Regions from separate parts of the Kitasatospora brasiliensis genome, predicted to be linked through region 3. Evidence: riboswitches for the same ligand, from Rfam matches in the RefSeq annotation. Region 3 holds a riboswitch; each other region holds the start of a gene.
What was found. A riboswitch is a leader RNA that binds a small molecule or an ion and turns the genes downstream of it on or off. The one in region 3 is predicted to bind cobalamin.
Positions count from the first base shown of each region.

Region 1: it holds a riboswitch for cobalamin, as region 3 does, so the genes downstream of both, metE (5-methyltetrahydropteroyltriglutamate--homocysteine S-methyltransferase) here and QWJ13_RS21065 (FecCD family ABC transporter permease) in region 3, are expected to answer to the same signal.
Region 2: it holds a riboswitch for cobalamin, as region 3 does, so the genes downstream of both, QWJ13_RS00350 (CoA-acylating methylmalonate-semialdehyde dehydrogenase) here and QWJ13_RS21065 (FecCD family ABC transporter permease) in region 3, are expected to answer to the same signal.
Region 4: it holds a riboswitch for cobalamin, as region 3 does, so the genes downstream of both, QWJ13_RS24150 (cobalamin biosynthesis protein) here and QWJ13_RS21065 (FecCD family ABC transporter permease) in region 3, are expected to answer to the same signal.

Region 1 covers NZ_JAUOOW010000001.1:78,843-82,692, reverse strand. Annotated here, with positions in the region: gene QWJ13_RS00320 (acyl-CoA thioesterase) at 1-407, shown strand, start outside; cobalamin riboswitch at 552-777, shown strand; gene metE (5-methyltetrahydropteroyltriglutamate--homocysteine S-methyltransferase) at 934-3,240, shown strand; gene QWJ13_RS00310 (bifunctional 2-methylcitrate synthase/citrate synthase) at 3,307-3,850, opposite strand, start outside.
Region 2 covers NZ_JAUOOW010000001.1:87,990-91,839, forward strand. Annotated here, with positions in the region: gene QWJ13_RS00350 (CoA-acylating methylmalonate-semialdehyde dehydrogenase) at 1-1,453, opposite strand, end outside; cobalamin riboswitch at 1,645-1,819, opposite strand; gene QWJ13_RS00355 (zinc ribbon domain-containing protein YjdM) at 1,997-2,353, opposite strand; gene QWJ13_RS00360 (SulP family inorganic anion transporter) at 2,407-3,850, opposite strand, start outside.
Region 3 covers NZ_JAUOOW010000005.1:338,007-341,856, forward strand. Annotated here, with positions in the region: gene QWJ13_RS21045 (amino acid ABC transporter ATP-binding protein) at 1-9, shown strand, start outside; gene QWJ13_RS21050 (CGNR zinc finger domain-containing protein) at 119-700, shown strand; gene sodX (nickel-type superoxide dismutase maturation protease) at 752-1,114, opposite strand; gene sodN (superoxide dismutase, Ni) at 1,361-1,756, shown strand; cobalamin riboswitch at 1,845-1,975, shown strand; gene QWJ13_RS21065 (FecCD family ABC transporter permease) at 2,082-3,176, shown strand; gene QWJ13_RS21070 (ABC transporter ATP-binding protein) at 3,173-3,850, shown strand, end outside.
Region 4 covers NZ_JAUOOW010000006.1:299,408-303,257, reverse strand. Annotated here, with positions in the region: gene QWJ13_RS24155 (cobyric acid synthase) at 1-1,210, opposite strand, end outside; gene QWJ13_RS24150 (cobalamin biosynthesis protein) at 1,207-2,202, opposite strand; cobalamin riboswitch at 2,343-2,474, opposite strand; gene QWJ13_RS24145 (alpha/beta hydrolase family protein) at 2,853-3,850, shown strand, end outside.

The DNA.
Region 1 (3,850 bases), on a different contig from region 3:
ACGGGTCGGTGCACGGCGGCGTGATGATGAAGCTGATCGACGACGCGGCGGCCGCCGCCGCCGGGCGGCACGCCGGCGTTCCCGCCGTCACCGTCTCGGTCGAGGAGATGTCCTTCCTCGCGCCCGTCCGGGCGGGGGACCTGCTCACCGTCGCGGCCCGGGTGGAGCACGTCGGACGGACCTCGATGGACGTGGCCGTGATGGTGACCTCGGAGCGGTGGAACCTCACCGGGCCCGTCACCACGGTGGCGACGGCACAACTCGTCTTCGTGGCGGTCGACGCGGAGGGCCGGCCGCACCAGGTCCCTGAGCTGGTCCTGGAGAGCGCCGAGGACCAGCGGCGCGGCCGGGCGGCACAGGAGCGCCGGGCCCGTCGGGCCGCGGCGGCGCGCGGCCGGGCGGAATAACCCCGCGCGGCCGGGCCGAACAGCCCTTCGGCGGACGGGCCGGGGCAGTCCCGCGGCGGATGGGCCGGGCAGCCCCTCACGGCCCAGCCGTCTCACCATGCAGACGCCTTCCGAGATTTCCGCTTCCACGCCGTCGTTTTGCCTCTAAGCTGGCGGGGCAGCTGGTTCGCCCTGCCCGCCAGGCAGGCGCGTCGCAAGAGGGAACCCGGTGGGAATCCGGGACTGCCCCGCAGCGGTGAGCGGGAACGACCGCCGTCATACGCACTGGACCCGGGACGGGTCTGGGAAGCGACGGCCAGTAGGTGTCCGCCCTGGAACCAGGGCGGCCGTGCCCGCGAGTCCGAAGACCTGCCACTGCCCGTACGCGACCGTTCGCGTGCGGCCATCCGGTGACCTCGTGGGCGGGTCGGCGACCACACCAGGCGGGGCCGCGCACGGGCGCGGGCGACCGCCCGGTCCGTCAACCCTTCGCGTCCTCGGGCCGTCACCGGTCATGTGAGGAATCAGGCTCGCGAAGGAGAGTCCCTTGACCACGAAGTCCGCAGCCGCGGCCACCGTGCACGGTTACCCCCGCCAGGGCCGCAACCGTGAGTTGAAGAAGGCGATCGAGGGGTACTGGAAGGGCGCCGTCACGGCGGAGGATCTGCTGGCCACCGCGGCCGACCTGCGCCGGGCGAACTGGCAGCAGCTCGCCGGGGCCGGGATCGAGGAAGTCCCGACCGGTGACTTCTCGCTCTACGACCACGTGCTCGACACGAGCGTGGCGGTCGGGGCGATCCCGCCGCGCCACCGGGCGGCGGTGGCCGCCGACGAGCTGGACGGGTACTTCGCGATGGCGCGCGGCACCCAGCAGGTGCCGCCGCTGGAGATGACCAAGTGGTTCGACACCAACTACCACTACCTGGTGCCGGAGTTGGGGCCGGACACGGTGTTCGCCGCCGATCCGTCCAAGGCGGTGGGCGAGCTGCGGGAGGCGCTGTCGCTCGGCCACCGGGCCCGGCCGGTGTTGGTCGGGCCGGTGACCTACCTGCTGCTGGCCAAGCCGGCGCCCGGGGTGGCCGCCGACTTCCAGCCGATCACCCTGCTGGACCGGCTGCTGCCGGTCTACGCCGAACTGCTCGCGGAGCTGAAGGACGCCGGCGCCGAGTGGGTGCAGCTGGACGAGCCCGCGCTGGTGCAGGACCGCACCCCCGCCGAGTTGAACGCCGCCGCCCGCGCCTACCGCGAGCTGGGCGCCCTCACCGAGCGGCCCAAGCTGCTGGTGGCGAGCTACTTCGACCGGCTCGGGGAGGCGCTGGCGGTGCTGGCGAAGACCCCGGTCGACGGTCTGGCACTGGACTTCACCGGCCCGGCCGCCGCGAACCTGGCGGACCTCGCCGCGGTGGGCGGGCTGCCCGGCAAGCGCCTGGTGGCGGGGGTGATCGACGGACGCAACATCTGGATCAACGACCTGGAGAAGTCCCTCGCCACCCTGGCCACCCTGCTGGGCCTCGCGGACACGGTCGACGTGGCGCCGTCCTGCTCGCTGCTGCACGTGCCGATCGACGCCGCCGCCGAACGCGACATCGACCCGCAGATCGCGCGCTGGCTGGCCTTCGCCAAGCAGAAGGCGCGGGAGGCCGTGCTGCTCGCCCGGGGCCTGCGCGAGGGTATCGGCGCGGTCACCGCCGAACTGGCCGCCAATCGCGCCGACCTCGCCTCGCGTGCGGCCTCGCCGATCACCCGGGACCCGGCGGTGCGTGCCCGCGCCGCCGCCGTCACCGCCGAGGACACCCGCCGCGCCCAGGCCTACCCGCAGCGGACGGAGGCCCAGCGGGCCCGGCTCGGCCTGCCGCTGCTGCCCACCACCACCATCGGCTCCTTCCCGCAGACCACCGAACTGCGCACCGCCCGCGCCGACCTGACCGCCGGGAGGATCGACGCGGCGGCCTACCGGGAGCGGATGGAGGCCGAGGTCCGCGAGGTCATCGGCTACCAGGAGAAGGCCGGGCTGGACGTCCTGGTGCACGGCGAGCCCGAGCGCAACGACATGGTCCAGTACTTCGCCGAGCAGCTCACCGGCTACCTGGCCACCCGGCACGGCTGGGTGCAGTCCTACGGCACCCGGTACGTGCGCCCGCCGGTGCTGGCCGGCGACATCTCCCGCCCGCACCCGATGACCACCGAGTGGTTCGGCTACGCCCAGGGCCTGACCGTGCGCCCGGTCAAGGGCATGCTGACCGGCCCGGTCACCATGCTCGCCTGGTCCTTCGTCCGCGACGACCAGCCGCTGGCCGACACCGCCCGGCAGGTCGCCCTCGCCCTGCGCGACGAGGTCACCGACCTGGAAGCGGCGGGCGCTGCCGTCGTCCAGGTCGACGAGCCGGCGCTGCGCGAGACCCTCCCGCTGCGCGCCGCCGCCCGCCCGGCGTACCTGGCGTGGGCCACCGAGGCGTTCCGGCTGGCCACTTCGGGCGTCCGGGCGGACACCCAGATCCACACCCACATGTGCTACGCCGAGTTCGGCGCCATCATGACGGCGATCGACGAGCTGGACGCGGACGTCATCTCCCTGGAGGCCACCCGCTCGCACATGGAGGTGGCCGGTGAACTGGCCGAGGCGGGCTACCCGCGGGAGGTCGGCCCCGGCGTCTGGGACATCCACTCCCCGCGCGTCCCGAGCACCGAGGAGGTGGTCTCGCTGCTGCGCGCGGGCCTGGCCGCGATCCCGGCGGAGCGCCTGTGGGTCAACCCGGACTGCGGGCTGAAGACCCGCGGCTGGCCGGAGACCCGGGCCTCGCTGGAGGGACTGGTCGGCGCAGCCCGGCTGCTGCGCGCCGAACTGGCCGACTGACGGGGCCGGTTGACGTGCATCGGGGCGGGTGCGGCAGTGGTGCCGCACCCGCCCCGGGGTGGTTCGTCACACGGAGGCCGGCACCGCCCGCCGGCCCGGGCCGTGGTAGGAGGCGAGCGGGCGGATCAGGGCGTTGTGGGTGAGCTGCTCGGTGATGTGGGCGGTCCAGCCGGTGATCCGGCTCAGCACGAAGATCGGGGTGAAGACGGGGGTGTCGAAACCCATCAGGTGGTAGGCCAGGCCGGCCGGGTAGTCGAGGTTGGGGTGGATGCCCTTGCGCTCCAGCACGGCCTCGCGCAGCGCGGTGTGCAGGGCGGCCAGCCGGGCGGCCTCCGGGTCCGTGGTGCGGGCGACCAGGTCGTCGAGGGCGGCCTGCATGATCGGCACCCGGGAGTCCCCGTGCTTGTAGACGCGGTGGCCGAAGCCCATGATCTTCCGCTTGGCGGCGAGGGCCTCGTCCAGCCAGTCGGCGGCGCGGGCGGGCTCCCCGATCTCCGTCAGCATGTGCATCACCGCCTCGTTGGCGCCGCCGTGCAGCGGGCCCTTGAGGGCGCCGATCGCCGCGGTGACGGCGCTGTAGAGGTCGGAGAGGGTGGAGGTGACCACCCGG
Region 2 (3,850 bases), on a different contig from region 3:
CGGAGGGCCAGCGCGAGGTGACGGTACGGGTCCGGGTGTAGAAGCGGATCGAGTCCGGTCCGTGCTGGTTGAGGTCGCCGAAGGCGGAGCGCTTCCAGCCGCCGAAGGTGTGGTAGGCGATCGGCACCGGGATCGGCACGTTGACCCCGACCATGCCGGTGTTCACCCGGCGGGCGAAGTCCCGGGCGGTGTCGCCGTCCCGGGTGTAGATGGCCACGCCGTTGCCGAACTCGTGCTCACTGGGCAGCCGCAGCGCCTCCTCGTAGTCGGCGGCGCGGACCACGGTGAGCACCGGGCCGAAGATCTCCTCGCGGTAGATCCGCATCCCCGGGGTGACCCGGTCGAACAGCGAGGCTCCGAGGAAGTAGCCGCCCTCCTCCGGCGATTCGAACTCGCGCCCGTCCACGACGAGTTCGGCACCCTCCCGGACGCCGATGTCCAGATAGTCGCGGACCCGGCCGAGCGCGTCGGCGCCGACCAGCGGGCCGAAGTCCGCCGCCGGGTCGTCCGAGCGCCCGACCTTCAGCGCGGCGATCCGCTCGACCAGCTTGGCCACCAGGGCGTCCGCGGTCTCCTCCCCCACCGGGACGGCGACCGAGATCGCCATGCACCGCTCGCCGGCCGAACCGTACCCGGCGCCGATCAGCGCGTCCGCGGCCTGGTCGAGGTCGGCGTCCGGCATCACGATCAGGTGGTTCTTGGCGCCGCCGAAGCACTGCGCCCGCTTCCCGTTCGCGGCGGCGGTGGCGTACACGTGCTGCGCGATCGGCGTCGATCCGACGAACCCGAGCGCCTGGACGCGCGGGTCCTCCAGCAGGGTGTCCACGGCCTCCTTGCCGCCGTTCACCACATTGAGCACGCCCGGCGGCAGCCCGGCCTCCAGGAACAGCTCGGCCAGCCGCAGCGGCACCGAGGGGCAGCGCTCCGAGGGCTTGAGCACGAAGGCGTTGCCGCAGGCCAGCGCGGGCGCGGCCTTCCAGAGCGGGATCATCGCCGGGAAGTTGAACGGGGTGATGCCGGCGACCACGCCGAGCGGCTGGCGCATCGAGTACACGTCGATGCCGGTGCCGGCGTTGTCGCTGAACTCGCCCTTCAGCAGGTGCGGGATGCCCGCCGCGAACTCGACGACCTCCAGGCCGCGTTGGAGGTCCCCGTGGGCGTCGGCCACGGTCTTGCCGTGCTCGGCGGAGAGCAGCCGGGCGAGGTCCGCCTTCTCCCGCTCCACCAGTTGCAGGAAGCGCAGCAGCACCCGGGCCCGCTTCTGCGGGTTCCAGGCCGCCCACTCGGGCTGGGCCTGCGCCGCGTCGGCGATCACCGCATCGACCTCGGCGCGGTCGGCCAGCGGCACCCGGGCCTGCACCCGGCCGGTGTTGGGGTCGAAGACGTCGCCGTACCGGCCGGACGTCCCGGCGGTGTGCTTGCCGCCGACGAAGTGGGTCAGTTCACGGACCATCGGTTCCTTCTCTCGTCAGGATTCGGGAGAGGAGGAATGGAGCGCACCACCGCGCACAGATCGACACATCGACCGTGCGGGGTGGGTCAGTTGACGAACCGTCAGAAGCAGTGGGCTCCGGCGGTCGGCAGCACGGCAGCGGAGCGGGAACAGCGGCCCGGAGTCATGCGTGTCGTCTCCATCCTCGTGGAAAACACGAACCATCCGCGGCCGGTATCCTGACTCCCGGATCCACGCCCGCCCCCTGGCCTTCCCGGCTGGCTGCCAGTGGCCCTCTGTCGCATGAGGACGGACTCCCCGGTCACAGTGGCGGGACCGTGCCGGACTCACACCGGCTTCCCTGACACCGCGGACCTGCCATCGACCATATAGTTGGACGTCCTAGTAAGTCCAGGGCGACAGCCGGCGAACCTGGCCAGGGTGCGTGAAACGGCGTGAAACGCCGGAATCCCGCGGGCGCCTGGGCACCCACGGGATTCCTCCGTGCTCGTCGTCGGGGGCTCGGACGGCCTCGGACGGCCTCGGACGGCCGAGCCCCGCGGGTCAGGCCTTCTTGACCACGCTGGACTTGAGCTGCATCGCGCCGAAGCCCTCGATGCGGCAGTCGATGTCGTGCCCGTCGACGCCGTCCACCAGGCGGATGTTGCGCACCTTGGTGCCGGCCTTGATGCCGGAGACGCTGCCCTTGACCTTGAGCGCCTTGACCACGGTGACGGTGTCCCCGTCGCTCAGCACATTGCCGACAGCGTCCTTGATCACCCGCTCGCCGACCGGCGCCCCGGCCTGGTCGGCGCCGCCGGGCACCCACTCGTGGGCGCACTCGGGGCAGACCATGAGGGCGTTCATCTCATAGGTGTACTCGCTGGAGCACTGCGGGCACGGGGGAAGGTTGTCGCTCATGAGTTCAGCTTATCCAGGATGTTCGAGGGCGATCTACGGGACGGGTGAGGAGGTCAGCGGGGGTTCCGGCCGACGCCGTGGCCGACGAGGGCCGCCCGGTCGTGCAGGTGGGCCCGGGCGTGGGCGATGGCCTCGGGGGTGGTGGCGAAGACGTGTCCGTCGGCGCGCAGCGGGTCGAGCACGCCGAGGGCGTCCAGCGGGCGCTGGTGCTCGTCGCGGATGCCGGAGACCAGGACGAGGGTGCCGCGCCGCCGGAGTGCGGTGATGGCGTCGCCGAGGACGGTCGCGCCGCTGGCGTCGATCGCGCTGACCCGCGACATCCGCAGGATCGCGACGTCGGCCTCGGCGGCCTCGGTGAATTCGAGCAGGAAGCGGTGCGCGGCCGCGAACAGCAGCGGCCCGTCGATGCGGTAGGCGACGATGTGCTCGGCGAGCAGCGCCCGCTCCTCCGCGTGGTGGTCGGCGGGCGGCAGGTCGGCGCGCAGCGGGACCTGTTCGACTCGGGCCGCCCGGGCCACCGCGGCGAGCGCCAGGACGCCGGAGACCAGCACGCCGATCACCACCGCGGTGACCAGGTCGAAGGCCAGCGTGGCGACGGCCGTCAGGGCCAGGACGGCGGCCTCGCCGCGCCCGGTACGGGCCAGCGCCCGCAGCGATCCGACCTGGACCATCCGGACGGCGGTCGCGATCAGCACCCCGGCCAGCGCCGCCGGCGGGATGCCCGCGACCAGCGGCGCGGCGGCGAAGACGATCACCGCCAGCACCGCCGCGTGCACCAGGGCGGCCAGCCGGGAGGCGGCGCCGGAGCGCACGTTGACGGCGGTCCGGGCGATCGCGCCGGTCGCGGCGACGCCGCCGAACAGCGGGGCGGCCAGGTTGGCCAGGCCCTGGCCGAACAGCTCGCGGTCGCTGTCGTGCCGCTCCGAGGCGCTCATCGCGTCGGCCGCCGTCGCGGACATCAGCGACTCAAGCGCGGCCAGTGCGGCGACGGCGAACGCGGAGGGCAGCAGCGCGGGCACGGCGGAGAGGTCGAGGAAGCCGAGCGAGGGCGCCGGCAGTCCGCTGGGCAGATGGCCGATGGTGGCGACCGGCAGGCCGGCCAGCTGGGCGGTGACGGTCGCGGCGACGACGGCGATCAGCGAGTACGGCAGCGCGGGCCGCAGCCGTACGCCGCCCAGCATCACGGCGGCGACGGCGAGCGCCACCCCGACGGAGGCCCAGTGCGGTGTGGCGGCGAAGTCGCGCACGGCCCGGGCGGCCACCACGGCCGGGTTGTCACCCTCGGGCTTGGGCACCCCGAGCGCGCCGGGCACCTGCTGGAGGGCGATCACCCCGGCGATGCCGAGCGTGAAGCCCTCGATCACGGGCACCGGCACGTACGCCATCCAACGTCCGGCCCGGAGCAGGGCGAGGAGCAGCAGGAGCACTCCGGCCAGCAGGCCCACGGTCAGCACGCCGTCGGTGCCGTAGCGGGCGACGATCGGGACGAGGACGACG
Region 3 (3,850 bases):
GTGCTCTGAGAGCCGTACCCCCGGCGCCCGGCAGGCCGTCCTGCCGGGCGCCGCGTTTTCCCCTCGGGGGTAATAGGCTGGAGGCTGTCAGCCCGTTACCGAATCTGGAAGGACCCCTGTGGAGCTCGCCGCCTACGCCGATCTCGCCGTTCGGCTGGTGAACACCGAGGAGCCCGAGCGCGGCACCGACACGCTGACCACCGTGGAAGCGGTGCGCGGCCTGTTCTCCGACTCGGCGCGGGCCGCCGCGCTCGCCGACGAGTCCGACCTGCCCCGGCTGCGGGCAGTACGGACCAGGCTGCGCGGAGTCTTCGAGGCCGCCGCCGAGGGGGACGAGATCCGCGGCGTCGACCTGCTGAACAGCCTGCTGATGGAGTACCCCGTCAGCCCGCTGATCTCCGGGCACGACTACCTGGACGACGCCGGGCGGCCCCGCTGGCACCTGCACCTGGCCGACAACTCCGCCACCGCCACCGCGCACTTCAGCGCGGTCGCCTGCATGGGGCTGGCCGTCCACCTGACCGAGCTGGGCGCCGACCGGCTCGGCATCTGCCAGGCCGCGCCCTGCCGCAACGCCTACCTGGACACCTCGACCAACCGCTCCCGCCGCTACTGCTCGGACCGCTGCGCGACCCGCGCCAACGTGGCCGCCTACCGGGCCCGCAAGCGCCAGGAGGCGGAGGCCGCCGCCCAGGCGTAGCGGCGCGTTCTCCACGCCCGCTTCCAGACGTCCGCTTCCAGACGCCCGCTTCTAGACGTCCTCGACCCAGGCGCCGAGCCGGCGGGCCAGGCCCGGCACCCGGGCCAGCCGCGGGGTGAGCAGCAGCCGCTCCAGTCGACGGCCCGGCGCCAGCCAGGCCGGGCTCGGACGCAGCCGCAGCAGCGCCCGGCCGAGCACCAGCTCGTCCGGGACGGCACCGTAGCTGCGGCTGTCGCTGTCCACCGGGCGGTTGTCGGACAGCAGCCACCAGCCCTCGGCCCGGCGCTCCGCGGCCCGCTTCACCACCAGCAGGTCCTGCTGGAAGGGGTGCCGGAAGAGCACCACCGCGCCCGGCCGGATCGGGGCCCCGTAGCGGACCAGCAGCCGGTCGCCCTCGCGCAGGGTCGGGACCATCGACGGCCCCGCCACGTCGACCAGCCCGAACGGCAGTGCGCTGCCCTCCGGTCGCGTGCTCCGCGCCACGACTCCTCCTCCCGCTCGGCCGACCCCCAGTCTGCCGTACGGACCGTCATCCGTTCGATGTCCGAAATGACATGGTTCCCGGTCCGCCTTTTGCCCTAGGCCCACCGCCCGATCGCGAATCCGGGAGGGCGGAAGGGTAATCTCGGGCGCGGGAAGACGATCTAAGGAAGGACTCCCATGTTCTCTCGTCTGTTTGCACCTCGCGCCACCGCCCACGCCCACTGCGACCTGCCGTGCGGCGTCTACGACCCGGCGCAGGCCAAGCTGGAGGCCGAGTCCGTCAAGGCCACCCAGGAGAAGTACCAGGCCAACGAGGACGCGCACTTCCGCGCCCGCGCCATCATCATCAAGGAGCAGCGCGCCGAGGCCGTCAAGCACCACATCTCGGTGCTGTGGAGCGACTACTTCAAGGCCCCGCACTTCGAGAAGTACCCGCAGCTGCACCAGCTGATCAACGACACCCTGAAGGCCGCCTCGGCCGCCAAGGCGTCCACCGACCCGGCCACCGGCCAGGCCCTGCTGGACCTGATCGCCGAGGTCGACAAGATCTTCTGGGAGACCAAGCAGGCCTGAGCCTGACGAGTCGCCACCCGACCGCCCCCGTCCGGACCACCGGACGGGGGCGGTCGTGCGTTCACGTCCCACCCGCCATCGGTAAGGGTTGAATGCCCTGAGCGGCTGTTATGCTGCCAGGGCGTCCGAGGGGGAAGTCCGGTGTGAATCCGGCGCTGACCCGCAACGGTGAGCGCGGCCCGTACCAGCCCGGACGGCCACGCCAGCCCGATCGCCCTCGGCCGCCGACCTCCCGACAACTCGCCGCGGACTGCGAGGGGAACGGCGCCCCGGCACGCCCGCGCGCCCGCCCCGGCGCACCCGCGGCCCGAGGCAAGGCGCACCCGTGAACCGCCCCTCCGTGGACCGCGCGCCCGCAGACCGCGCGGCCGGCCCGCCCACCCGCCGCGCACCCGTCGCCCCGCTCGCCGCCGGCCTCGCCGTCGCCCTGCTGCTCTCGCTGGTCTGCGGGGTCGCCCTCGGCTCCTCCGGGATCGACCTGCCCCACGTCCTGCGGCTGCTCGGCGCCGGACTGACCGGCGGTCGGCTGGACGCGGACGAGGCCGCCGCCTACGCGATCGTCTGGCAGATCCGGCTGCCGCGCACCATCCTCGCCGCCGTGGTCGGCGCCGGACTGGCCGCCTGCGGCGTCGCCGTCCAGGCCCTGGTGCGCAACGCCCTGGCCGACCCCTTCGTCCTCGGCATCTCCTCCGGCGCGGCCGTCGGCGCCAACGCCGTCCTGCTGTTCGGCGCCTTCGCCTCGCTCGGGGTGTGGGCGATCTCCGCCTCCGCCTTCGGCTCCGCGCTCGCCGCGATGACACTGGTCTACCTCGCCGCCCGCACCGCGTACGGGCTCACCCCGCTGCGCCTGGTGCTCACCGGCACCGCCCTGTCCTACGGCTTCTCCGCCGCCACCACCCTGATGGTCTTCGCCGCCGACCGCGGCGAGGCCGCCCGGGACGCCATGATGTGGCTGCTCGGCAGCCTCGGCGGCGCCACCTGGGGCAAGGTGCCGCTCGCCGCCGCCACCGTGCTGGCCGGCCTGGCCTACCTGCAGTGCGCCGCCGGCCGGCTGGACGCGCTCGCCATGGGCGACGAGACCTCCGCCTCGCTCGGGGTGGACCCGGACCGGCTGCGCCGCGAGCTGTTCGTGGTCACCGCCGCCGTCACCGGCACCGTGGTCGCGGTCAGCGGGGCGATCGGCTTCGTCGGGCTGCTGATGCCGCACCTGGCCCGGATGCTGGTCGGCGCCGGGCACCGCCGGGTGCTGGTGATCGCGCCGCTCGCCGGGGCACTGCTGCTGGTCTGGGTGGACATCGCGTCGCGCACCCTGCTGGCGCCCGCCGAACTGCCCGTCGGGGTGTTCACCGCGGTGCTCGGCGTGCCCGCCTTCCTGCTGCTGATGCGCCGCCGCGGCCAGGCCTTCGGAGCCGGCCGATGAACGGGACGACCGAAGCCCAGGACCTCGCCGTGGACGCCGTCTCGGTGGAGCTGGCCGGCACCCGGCTGGTCCACGAGGTGAACCTGGCGGCCGCCGCCGGGCAGGTGGTCGGACTGGTCGGGCCGAACGGCAGCGGCAAGTCGACCCTGCTGCGCTGCGTCTACCGGGTGCTCAAGCCCGCCGGCGGCGCCGTCCGGCTGGCCGGCGACGACCTGCACGCGCTCACCGCCCGCGCGAGCGCCCGGCGGGTGGCCGCGCTCTCCCAGGAGCACTCCGCCGAGTTCGACTTCACCGTGGCCGAGGTGGTCGCCATGGGCCGGCTGCCGCACCGCCGCGGCTTCGGCGCCCCCACCGACGGGGACGAGGAGCGCTGCGCCGAGGCGCTGCGCAAGGTCCGGGCCGGGCACCTCGCCGAGCGGGGCTTCCTGAGCCTGTCCGGCGGCGAGAAGCAGCGGGTGCTGTTCGCCCGCGCGCTGGTCCAGGAGCCGCGCCTGCTGGTGCTGGACGAACCCACCAACCACCTCGACATCGCCCACCAGTTGGAGGTGCTGGCGCTCGCCCGCGAGGCCGGCCCGACGGTGCTCACCGCGCTGCACGACCTCAACCTGGCGGCCGGCCACTGCGACCTGCTGTACGTGCTGCGGGCGGGGCGGATCGTCGCCTCCGGCCCGCCC
Region 4 (3,850 bases), on a different contig from region 3:
CGCCCTCGACCGCCACCACCCCGTGGTGGATCTCATAACCCTCGACCCGCTGCCCGAACGCCTCGCCGACCGGCCGGGCCAGCACCTTCTCCACGCCGAAGCGCACCCGCGTCGGCAGCAGCGCGAGCCCCTCGACCGCGCCCGCCTTCGACTCGACCTCGTCCACGATCGAGTGCGCCAGCATCTGGTAGCCGCCGCAGACGCCGAGGATCGGCAGTCCGTCCTCCGCCCGCGCCCGCAGGGCCGACTCCAGGCCCCGCTCGCGCAGCCAGGCGAGGTCCGCGACGGTGGCTCGGGTGCCGGGCAGCACCACCAGGTCGGCGTCGGCCAGCTCCTCCGGCCTGGTCGCCCAGCGCACCAGCACGCCGGGCTCCTGGGCGAGCGCGTCCAGGTCGGTGAAGTTGGACAGCCGGGGGAAGCGCACCACCGTCACCCGCAGCACGTCCGCGCCGAGCGGCCCGCGTCCGTCCGTCCGTTCCACCACGGTGGACAGGTCCAGCGAGTCCTCGGCGTCCAGCCAGAGTCCGGGCAGCATCGGCAGGGTGCCCAGCACCGGACGGCCGGTCAGCTCGCGCAGCATCTCCAGGCCGGGCGCGAGCAGCCGCGCGTCGCCGCGGAACTTGTTGACGAACCAGCCCGCCACGTGCCGCTGGTCCTCCGCGGACAGCAGCGCCAGCGTCCCGTACATCGCCGCGAAGACCCCGCCGCGGTCGATGTCCCCGACCACCACCACCGGCAGGTCGGCGGCCGTGGCCAGGCCCATGTTGGCGATGTCGCGGTCACGCAGGTTGATCTCGGCGGGCGAGCCCGCGCCCTCGCAGACCACCACGTCGTAGCGGCGGCGCAGATCGGCCAGGCACTCCAGGGAGCGCTCCAGCAGGACGGGCTTGCGCTCGCGGTAGTCCAGCGCGCCCACCTCGGCGACCGGCCGGCCCAGCAGCACCACCTGGCTGCGACCGTCCGCGCCGGGCTTGAGCAGCACCGGGTTCATCGCGGCCTCCGGCTCCACCCGGGCGGCCTGCGCCTGCATCGCCTGGGCGCGGCCGATCTCCGCGCCGTCGGCGGTGACGAAGGAGTTGAGCGACATGTTCTGCGCCTTGAACGGCGCGACCCGGGCGCCCTGGCGGGCGAGCCAACGGCAGATCCCGGCCGTCACCACGCTCTTGCCCGCGTCCGAGGTCGTCCCAGCGACCAGCAGCGCGTTCGTCATACCCGTCCCCTCTTCTTCAGGAGCGTGCGCAGCAGCACGTGCCCGGCGACCGCGGTGCCCAGCGCCAGCGCGCCCACCCGCCGGGAGAGCGCGCAGGCCCGCTCGATGTCGTCCACCGTCACCGGCCGCAGCTCCGCGCCCAGGACCGGCCGGTCCTCCACCCGCTCTCCGTACCGGAGCGTCCCGCCCAGCCGGACGCCCACCGCGCCGGCGAACGCCGCCTCCGCCTGGCCCGCGTTCGGGCTCGGGTGCGCGGAGCCGTCCCGGCGCCAGACCCGCCAGGCGGTCCGGGGCTCGGGCGCGGCGGCCACCGTCAGCAGCGCCGTCAGCCGGGCGCCGGGCCAGCCCGCCAGGTCGTCCAGCCGGGCCGAGGCCCAGCCGAAGCGGGCGTAGCGCGGCGAACGGTGGCCCACCATCGCGTCCAGGGTGTTGACGGCGCGGAAGGCCAGCAGGCCGGGGGTGCCGGCCAGGGCGCCCCAGGTCAGCGCGTTCACCACGGCGTCGGCGGTGTTCTCGGCGACCGACTCGACCACCGCCCGGGCGATCTGCTGCCCGTCCAGCGCGCTCGGGTCCCGTCCGCACAAGTGCGGCAGCCGCTCCCGGGCGGCCGCGAGGTCGTCGGCGGCCAGCGAACGGCCGATGGTGCGCGCCTCCCTGGTCAGCGAGGTGCCGCCGAGCACCGTCCAGGTCGCGGCCGCCGCCAGCGCCGCCCGGCCCAGCGGGCGTCGGCCGACCGTACGGTCCATGGCGAGCGCGCCCGCCGCGACCGCGCCCACGCACAGCGCCGTGTACCCGGCGCCGGTGGCCCGGTCGTCGCGCCACAGCCGTCGCTCCAGCCGGGTCGCGGCGCTGCCGAAGACGGCCACCGGGTGGCCCCGGCGGGGGTCGGCGAAGCGGGCGTCGGCGGCGTAACCCGCGACGGCGCCGAGTGCGAAGGCGACGGCGCGGGTCAGCGGGCGCGGAGCAGGCGCCAGTGGGCGGGGAGCAGGCACCAGCGGGCGTGGAGACGGCGTCAGCGGGGTCATCGGCCGCACGGCGGAAGGCAGCTCGGCGTCCGGCAGGGCGGGGCAGCCTGCATCGCGTGCGTGTCCTCACTCAGGGTCCGCGCCCTGGATCGACGTGACGGGGGCGAGAGTCTCCTGGCTTCCGGGTCGAACGCACTCCCGGAGCCTTCCAGCGGCCTTCGACGGCCGCCGTGGCGTTGTTCCGAGCGTGCTTCCCGGTGACAGTGGCGGGACCGCGCCGGAATTCCACCGGCTTCCTCTCCATGCCTCCGTTTGGCCTCAGGATCCCATCACGGGCTCGAAGCGGGAGTCAACCGAGGTCACGGAGGGGTTGGTCACACGCGGGCGGGGCTGACGGCCGGTGGGATCGTCACCGACGCACCGTTCGTTTCCGACGCCTCCTCAGCACCTTTCCGGCACCTCCCCGGTGCCTCTTCCCATGTCGTCGGGCCGCCCCCGGTGACCCGAACGGCCCAGTCCGGTGGCCGGGCGGGCGGTATGCCGGTGAACTGGTGCACGAACACCGTCCGGTCCGTGAGCAGCGGGCACGTGAGCAGCGGAGCACGTGAAGAGCGGGGCACGTGAGCAACAGGCCACGTGAACAGCGGAGCACGTGAACAACAGAGCAGGGGAGCGAGATGCGTTGGGGAACCGCCGCCGTCGTGGCGGCCGCCGCGGTCGGGGCAGCCGTGCTGGTGGTCGGTCGTCGGGCCTCCGAGCGGCTGGTCCGTCCGGCGACCGCCGCCCGGGAGTCCGGGCCGGTCCTGGTCCGGGACCTGGCTCCCGGCCGGGTCACCTTCACCCGCGGCCCGGCGAGCCTGCGCCCGGGCCGCTGGGCGGTCGAGTGGGGGGACGGCGGGCACGCGGTCGTGGAGGAGATCCTGCACAGCGACGAGCGGGGCGTCACCCGACGGCTGGTCCGCGCCGAGCGCGGCACCCTCACCCCCGGGACCGAGGTCCGCTTCACACCCCGTGTTCTGCTCGGCGACCCCGCCGAGGCGCTCGGCCTCGCCTTCACCGACACCGCCGCCGAAGGCGAGCTCGGCTCCCTGCCCGCCTGGCGGCTCGACGGCAAACGCGGCACCTGGGTGATCCTGGTGCACGGTCCCGAGGCCGACCGCGGGCAGACCCTCCCGGTGCTCCCCCTCCTCCACCGGCTCGGCCTGCCCGTCCTCTCCGTCACCTACCGCGGCGACCAGGGCGCCCCCGCCTCCCCGGACGGGCTGAGCCACTTCGGCGAGACCGAGTGGCGGGACATCGAGTCGGCGGTACGGCTGGCGCTGGACGGCGGCGCGGGCAAGGTGATCCTGTACGGCTGGTCCCTGGGCGCCACCATGGTCCTCCAGACGGCGGCCCGTTCGGCCTGGTCGCACGCCATCCGCGGCCTGGTCCTCGACTCGCCGGTGCTCGATCTCCCGGCCTCGGCCCGCCGGGACGCCGCCCGGGCCGGCTACCGGGGCGTCGCCGCGGAGCTGGGCGCGCTCGCCGCCGAGGGCCGCACCGGCGTCGACCTCGCCGACTTCGGCCGCCTCGCCGACGGCACCGACCTGCGCGTCCCCACCCTCCTGCTGCACAGCCCCGAGGACCGGATCGCTCCCTTCCGCACCGCCGAGAAGCTGGCCGCCGTCCGCCACGA